Regions from separate parts of the Arthrobacter sp. MMS18-M83 genome, predicted to be linked through region 1. Evidence: riboswitches for the same ligand, from Rfam matches in the RefSeq annotation. Region 1 holds a riboswitch; the other holds the start of a gene.
The links. Region 1 has a riboswitch for thiamine pyrophosphate ahead of thiC (phosphomethylpyrimidine synthase ThiC). Riboswitches for the same ligand answer to the same signal wherever they lie in the genome.

Region 1 (3,956 bases):
ATCCTCCGGCACGGCTCGTGGCGGCCATGTTGTTGCGCATTCCCAAGGCGCGATTTCCGCCATGCTGGCCGCAGTGGAGAGGCCGGACCTGGTCCGCTCGCTCGTGCTGGTGGAGCCGGCGTGCCTTTCCTTGACGGCCGAATTGCCCGCCACCGCGGCCTACCGGGCACTCATGGAGCCGTTGTTCCGGGTCCGGCACGAACTCAGCGATGACGATTACCAGCGGGAGTTCGTCCGCCGGGCGTTTTCCTCGGAGGCTGCAGTCCTCAGTACCCCGGAGGCCCGGCGTACTGCTCGGCGTCTGCGGCTGCAGGCGCCGCCCTGGGAGGCCCCCCTGCACATTGTGCCGGGAGTTCCCACGCTTGTCTTGACCGGCGGCTGGGAACCGCTCTACGAAGAGATCGCCGGCTACCTGCAGGAAACCGGCGCCCTCCACCGCGTTGCGGCAGGAGGACACCGGCCTCATGACTCGATCGAAGGAGACCGGATAATCCGCTCCTTCATTGCGGACGTCAACCGCGCCGGATCAATCCAAGCTTCCTGATCAGTTCAGGCTTCCTGACTTCGCTCCCGGTTGTCCCGCGGGAACCTCCAGTTCAGGCAAGTAGACCTTGCCTCCGGATGCCAGGAACTCCTCGCTCTTTTCGCGCATGCCGCTGTACATTTCCGCGATGGCTGCTTGGGAATCCGCTGAACCGTATTCGTCGCGGATGTCCTGGCTGATGCGCATGGAGCAGAATTTCGGCCCGCACATGGAACAGAAATGCGCCGTCTTGGCTGGTTCGGCCGGGAGCGTCTCGTCATGGAATGACTCTGCGGTAACGGGGTCCAGGGAAAGCGCGAACTGGTCGCGCCAGCGGAACTCAAAGCGGGCCTTCGACAGGGCGTCGTCGCGTTCGTGTGCGCCCGGATGTCCCTTGGCGAGGTCGGCAGCATGGGCGGCGATCTTGTACGTGATCACACCAGTCTTGACATCGTCCTTGTTTGGCAGGCCCAAGTGCTCCTTAGGCGTGACGTAGCAAAGCATGGCTGTTCCGTAGCGGGCAATCTCGGTAGCGCCGATCGCCGAGGTGATGTGGTCGTAGCCCGGGGCCACGTCGGTGACCAGGGGGCCCAAGGTGTAGAAGGGGGCACCCTTGCACAGTTCCTGCTGGCGTTCCACGTTTTCCCGCACCAAGTGGAACGGTATGTGGCCCGGCCCCTCGACCATGACCTGTACGTCAAACTCCCAGGCCCGCATAGTCAGCTCGGCCAAGGTGTCCAGCTCGGCGAACTGCGCGGCGTCGTTCGCGTCCGCCGTCGCTCCCGGGCGCAGCCCGTCGCCGAGGGAGAACGCGACGTCGTACTTCGCGAAGATTTCGCAGAGTTCGTCGAAATGGGTGTAGAGGAAGTTTTCCTCGTGGTGGGCCAGGCACCAGCCCGCCATGATGGAGCCGCCGCGGGAAACGATGCCGGTCACGCGATTGGCGGTCAGCGGAACGTAGCGCAGCAGTACGCCGGCGTGGATGGTCATGTAGTCCACGCCCTGCTCGCATTGTTCAATGACGGTGTCGCGGAAGATCTCCCAGGTGAGCTTGTTGGCTTCGCCGTTGACCTTTTCCAGGGCCTGGTAGATGGGCACGGTGCCGATCGGCACCGGGGAGTTGCGGATGATCCATTCGCGGGTGGTGTGGATGTCGTCGCCGGTGGACAGGTCCATGACCGTGTCTGCGCCCCACTGCGTGGCCCACTGCAGCTTGTCCACTTCTTCGGCGATTGAACTGGTGACGGCCGAGTTGCCGATGTTGGCGTTGATCTTCACGAGGAAGGCCTTGCCGATGATCATCGGTTCGGATTCGGGGTGGTTGATGTTGTTGGGAATGATGGCCCTGCCGGCGGCGACTTCGCTGCGGACCAGTTCAACATCGCAGTTTTCGCGAAGTGCCACGAACTGCATCTCCGGCGTGACGATGCCTTGCTTGGCATAGTGCATCTGAGTGACCGTCTTGCCTTCGACGGCGCGGCGGGGCACCGGCTGTGCGCCCTTCCACTCCGCGGAGGCGGCGCCGCGGCGCACGGCCGACTTGCCGTCGTCGAGCAGGTTCCGTTCCCGGCCGCCGTAGACCTCGGTATCGCGGCGGGCTTCGATCCATTCGCTGCGGAATGGCTCAAGGCCGACCACCGGATCGCTCCCGGGCCCTGCGGTGCGGTACACCTGGAAGGGCGCGTTGGCCTCGCCGTTCGGGGACGGTTCCAAGGCGATTTCCGTCACCGGAACCCGGATTCCCGTGTCGGCATCCTCCAGGAACGCGAGGGAATGCGATTTGAGGGACTGGGTCACTTCCTGCGCCGATCCGTTTTGGATAGGGCTCAGCTGTGTTTCTTTGGTGCTCAAAGGATTACTCACTTCCTTCGCCGGCATTACCCGGACAGGTTCAACGGTCGCAGGCTGCGTCAGCCCGATCTCAGCCCTTGCGAGGGCCCCCGTGTGGTCGTACATGAAGCTACCACAGCCGTTGGTGCCCAGGACAGATGTGACAGAGGACAGATGTGACCAGGACAGATGTGACCAGGACAGATGTGACCGAGCAGCGACGGCCGTCGGAGCTTAAGGTGGAGGCATGCCAGAAATCATCGAGTTCAGCGGCACCATCCTTACAGGGCCGAAGGATGAACGGCGCGGGCTCTGGTCCGTCGACGGCCGGCTGACCTTTGTCCGACCCCCTGCCAAGCCGGACGCCGTCCTGGACGGTTGGGTCCTTCCCGGCATGGTGGACGCCCACTGCCATGTCGGTCTGGGCAAGGGCGGGGCCGTGGATGAGGAGACCGCGCGTCTTCAGGCAACGGCGGACCGGAACGCCGGAACGCTTTTGATCCGCGACGCCGGCTCCGCAAGCGATACACGCTGGCTTCAGAACCAACCGGATATGCCGAGGATCATCCGCGCGGGCCGGCACATCGCCAAGCAGCGGCGGTATATCCGTGGGCTGGCCGAGGAAGTTGAGCCGGAGGATCTGGTGGAAGCGGTGCGCAAGCAGGCCCGGTCCGGCGATGGGTGGGTCAAGATCGTAGGAGACTGGATCGACCGGTCCACCGGGGACTTGGGTCCGTCCTTTCCGGCCACCACGGTCAAGGACGCTGTCGCAGCCGCACACGACGAGGGAGCCCGTGTGACGGCTCATTGCTTCGCTGAAGAAACCATTGACGACATGCTCGACGCCGGCATCGACTGCATCGAGCACGCTACCGGTCTGTTGCCGCACCACATTCCACGCTTGCTGGATCAGGGAGTGCCGATCGTCCCGACGCTCATCAACATTGCCACCTTCCCGGATATCGCCAGGCAGGCAGAATCGAAGTTCCCGCGCTACGCCGCCCACATGACCAGGCTCTGGGAGCCCCGGCATGAGCGGGTCCGCGAGGCGTTCGACGCCGGGGTGCGGGTGTATGCCGGGACTGACGCCGGCAGCGTCATCAAGCATGGCCGTATCGGCGAGGAAATCCTGGAGCTTCACCAGGCCGGATTGCCGGCGTGGGCTGCGCTCGATGCTGCCTGCTGGTCCGCCCGGGAATGGCTAGGCGTGGACGGCGTCAGCGAAGGTGCCAGTGCCGACGTCGTGCTGTACGGGAAGGATCCACGGGCCTTCCTGGACGTCGTGCTGAAACCGAAGGCCATCGTACTCAGGGGGCATATTTCAGGAAGCGGCAAGCATTAGGAATAAATTGAAGCTTCAAGTAATTTAGATGTATAGAGGTTGCCGAAGGGCGGCGCCACAAAAGCCGGGAGTTTCACATGACCATCACATCCAGCCAGGATCTCCTTCCTGCCGAACTCACCATGGGTACCGTCATGCTCAAGGTGGGGGACATGAAGCTCATGAGCGACTACTACCAGCGGGCCCTCGGGCTGGACGTCGTCGCCGAACAGGACGGCGGACTCTACTTCGGCAGGCTCGGAAAGCCGCTGGTGCACTTGG
Region 2 (3,956 bases), 350 kb from region 1:
ACCGTTGGTGCCATTCCCGTTGCCGTTGCCGTTGTTCTTGGCGGGTTTCGACCCGGAGATGACGACGGCGTCGAACTCCTGGCCGACATGGTTCACCAAGAGCGCTGCCTCCACAGTGTCCAAGGCCAGGCGCTCAAGTTTCCCGGCAAGCTGATCGGATGACGCCATGATGGCAGGCAAGCTCGGCAGGGCGTCCCGTGCCCACCCGGGAATTGCCGTCCCGGTGCTCAGGGCTTCACAGATGACCAAGACGAAGCGATCGATCAGCCGCCGCAACGGAGCGGTCGCGTGGGCATACGGGGCTCCGATCGCGGACTGCATCACGCCGTCTGGTACCTCGCCGTCGAAAGGCGTGTAGCCGGCGCCGCGGAAGAGCATCCCTGCCGAATGGAGGATAGCCAGCTGCCGGGGGTCCCTGGCATCGAGGGTGCGCAGGTACTCGCCGTAGCTGATCCCGTCGCGCCAAGGCTTGCCGAGGGCGCCCGTCTGCCGTTTGAAATGGAGCAACGAGCGCTCATCGGGGGCGGGCATGGTGCGCAGGATGCCCACTTTTCCGTCGAGCATCAGCTGGGCTGCGGCCATCCCGGTCATAAGCGAAATCTGGGCGTTCCAGTCTTCCACCGGCAACGGGGGAGCAGCGACGATCCTGTACCCCTCGCCGTCGGGCAGTTGGACGATTTCCTGCTCCGGCATGTTCAGGCTGGCTCCGCCTCGGCGGCGTTCGAGTTCCACCCGCTTGAGCCCTACCTCCTTAAGGAGTTGCAGGACCGGATCAGCTGTTCCGGAATCGATCTCCGCTTGGACGCCCTTGTAGTTGAGCTTGGCGCGGCTGCGAACCCTGGACCGACGTACGGAGACCGTGCGGGACTCCGCCTCGGCGTCGAGTTCGAAGTCCCATACGAAGGCGCCGCACGTCTGACCAGCCAGCAGGCTTCCGGCACGCTCGCTGATGATCTCGGGGTGCAGCGGGATGCGCCCGTCCGGGGCATAGTACGTTTGCCCGCGGTGACGGGTCTCGCCGTCGAGCGCCCCTCCCGGAGTGACGAAGGAGGGTACGTCGGAGATCGCGTAGAGAACCCTGTAACCACTGCCCGATCGCTCAATGAAAAGAGCTTGATCGAGATCCGTGGAAGATGGCGGGTCGATCGTGATGAACGGAATCTCCGTGAGGTCCTGCGCCGGCAGCGCGTGACCGGAAACCGCAGTTTCGGCGTCGCGCAGCGCTTCGATGGGATAGCCGGCAGGCAGCTCAAGCTCAGTTCGAAGCGCCGCCAGCGCCTCTGCGAGCGCGTTCGACGTTTCACTGAGATTCGGTGCTATCCGCTGATGTGACACGAAAGTCAGGGTAACTCCAAAATCTCCCGGAGTCTTGCTAAGCCGCCGCGGCGTCCAGGGCGGCAAGGAGCGCTTGGGCTGCGGCCGTTGGATCCTCTGCCTCAGTGATGGCCCGGACCACCACGATGCGGCTGGCGCCGGCTTGCACCACTTCCTCAACGTTGCTGAGATCAACGCCGCCGATTGCGAACCAAGGGAGCACAACGCCGCCCACTGTCTCCGCGTCTGCCTTCTTGATGGCCTCGGCAGCGTACTTCACGAGATCGAGCCCGACGGCGGAACGCCCGGGCTTGGTGGGGGTTGCCCACACCGGTCCGACGCAGAAATAGTCCAGGCCGCTGCGGCCAGGCGATGCGGCAATGGCAGCGTCAATCTGTTCGGGCGTGTGGGTCGAAAGGCCGATGATGGTGGGGTCGTGGAGCAGCTTCCGGGCCGAGCGCAGCGGGATGTCCTTCTGGCCGATATGGAACACCGGAGCGCCGGAGAGGGACGCGATATCTGCGCGGTCGTTAACGGCCCAGAGACGGCCGTGACGGTGCGCCACGGAATGCAGGACTTCCAGGAGTTCCAGTTCCTCGGCCGCTTCAATGGTCTTGTCCCGCAGCTGGATGATGTCCACGCCGCCCTCGAATGCGGCATCGACAAACTGCTCAAAGTCAGCCTGTTGCTTGCGGGCGTCGGTGCAGAGGTACAGGCGGGCGGTGGTGTGGACATCGTGCTGGGTCATGGAAACAGAGTAGTTCCTCTAAACTGGGCTGGTACCGCGGGAGCCGCGGCGGCAGTCACAATCGCCGCGCGGCTGAGAGGGCTTCAGCGCCGACCGCTTGACCTGATCCGGCTAGTACCGGCGTAGGGAAGGACTCCATGGACGAAATGAACACTCAGCACGAACCCCTGCACGCCGATGTGGCGGTGATTGGGGGCGGTGTGATCGGCCTCGGGATCGCGTGGGAGGCCCGCAGGTCCGGCCGCTCGGTGGTCCTCATCGACCCCGCGCCGGCCAGCGGCGCTACGTTTGCGGCAGCGGGCATGCTGGCGCCCGTCAGCGAACTGCACTACCAGGAAGAGGACCTCCTGGAACTCATGCTCGAATCGTCGGCCTTGTGGCCGGACTTCGAACGTCACTTGTCCGGCTCAAGTACCGGACGTAGTACTGGATACCGCACGACGCCGACCCTCGCCGTCGGCGCGGACGCTGCGGACCGCCGGGCGCTCGCCGACCTCCGGGACGTCCAGCTGGCCAACGGTTTGGTGGTGGAATCTGTGCCCCTGCGCGAGGCACGCGAACGTGAGCCGTTGTTGAGCCCCCAGATTTCCTGTGCCTTCCACATTCCCGGGGACCACCAAGTGGATCCGCGAAAACTTGCGGGTGCGATTGTTGGCGCGCTGGGAGACCACCAACCAGGTGACTCCAGTTGGGTTGAGGGGGCCGAGGATGGCTTTGCGGTCCGCAACAAGGCGGCGAGCCTTCTGTGGGAGGACGGGCGCGTCGTCGGGGCTGAGCTCGAGTCAGGCACACGGGTGCTGGCCAAGGAAACAGTGGTGGCCAACGGCCTGCACGCTGCCCGGTTGAACGGACTGCCGGATGGCTTGTCCCTCCCGCTACGCCCCGTGTACGGCGACATACTGCGGCTGCGCGTTCCGGAACACCTTCGGCCCCTGGTTACCGCAACGGTCCGCGGGATGGTGCGGGGGGTGCCGGTCTACATCGTCCCCCGGGAGGACGGGACAGTGGTGATCGGCGCAACGCAACGCGAGGACGGCTTGTCGACTTCGGGTGGATCCGCGAACTCGGTGTCGGCCGGTGGGGTATACCAATTGCTCCGCGACGCGCAGGTGCTGGTACCGGCCGTAGCAGAATTGGAACTCCTGGAAGCCACTGCCCGCGCCCGTCCGGGGACACCGGACAACGCACCCCTGCTGGGAAGGGTGGCAACAGGCGCCGGCCCCGAAGGAACTGAAGGCGCAGTGCACGGCCCCATCGTGCCCGGCCTCATTGTGGCCAGCGGCTTCTTCCGGCACGGAGTGCTCCTGACCCCGGCAGCCGCGAAAATCTGCGTCGGACTCATGGACGGCACTGGCGATCCACGCTGGAACAAGTTCCGCCCGGACCGCTTCTCCAAACCACCCGCACAAGCGGGCGTCGCGACAAACGGCTCGCAGCCTGCCACCTTAGACCCTCTTACGAAGGACCACGCATGAACATCAAATTGAACGGCGCCGATCACACGCTGAGCGACGACGCCTCCGTGACCACGCTCGTCACCCACATCACTGGACGCGCCTTGGATGCCAAGGGCCAGGCGGCCGACGGACGAAAGATTGGGGTCGCCGTCGCGCGCAATTCCGAAGTGGTGCCACGCAGCCAATGGGCTGCAACCGCGCTCGCAGAAGGCGACGAACTCGAAATCGTTACCGCAGTACAGGGAGGTTGAACCATGACCACAGCAAGCACTCAAACAGCAAGCACCCAAACCGACGCCTTGGTGATCGACGGCGTTGAGTTCAACTCGCGCCTCATCATGGGGACCGGCGGAGCGCCGAGCCTGGACGGCCTGGGGGCAGCCCTGCTGGCCTCGGGTACCGAACTCACCACCGTTGCCATGCGCAGGTACTCGCCC

Region 2: it holds a riboswitch for thiamine pyrophosphate, as region 1 does, so the genes downstream of both, thiO (glycine oxidase ThiO) here and thiC (phosphomethylpyrimidine synthase ThiC) in region 1, are expected to answer to the same signal.

Annotation. Positions count from the first base shown of each region.
Region 1 covers NZ_CP113343.1:4,312,982-4,316,937, forward strand. Annotated here, with positions in the region: gene OW521_RS20340 (alpha/beta fold hydrolase) at 1-544, shown strand, start outside; gene thiC (phosphomethylpyrimidine synthase ThiC) at 545-2,374, opposite strand; TPP riboswitch at 2,370-2,477, opposite strand; gene OW521_RS20350 (amidohydrolase family protein) at 2,601-3,695, shown strand; gene OW521_RS20355 (VOC family protein) at 3,773-3,956, shown strand, end outside.
Region 2 covers NZ_CP113343.1:3,963,135-3,967,090, forward strand. Annotated here, with positions in the region: gene OW521_RS18765 (RNB domain-containing ribonuclease) at 1-1,335, opposite strand, end outside; gene thiE (thiamine phosphate synthase) at 1,373-2,062, opposite strand; TPP riboswitch at 2,089-2,208, shown strand; gene thiO (glycine oxidase ThiO) at 2,200-3,537, shown strand; gene thiS (sulfur carrier protein ThiS) at 3,534-3,770, shown strand; gene OW521_RS18785 (thiazole synthase) at 3,774-3,956, shown strand, end outside.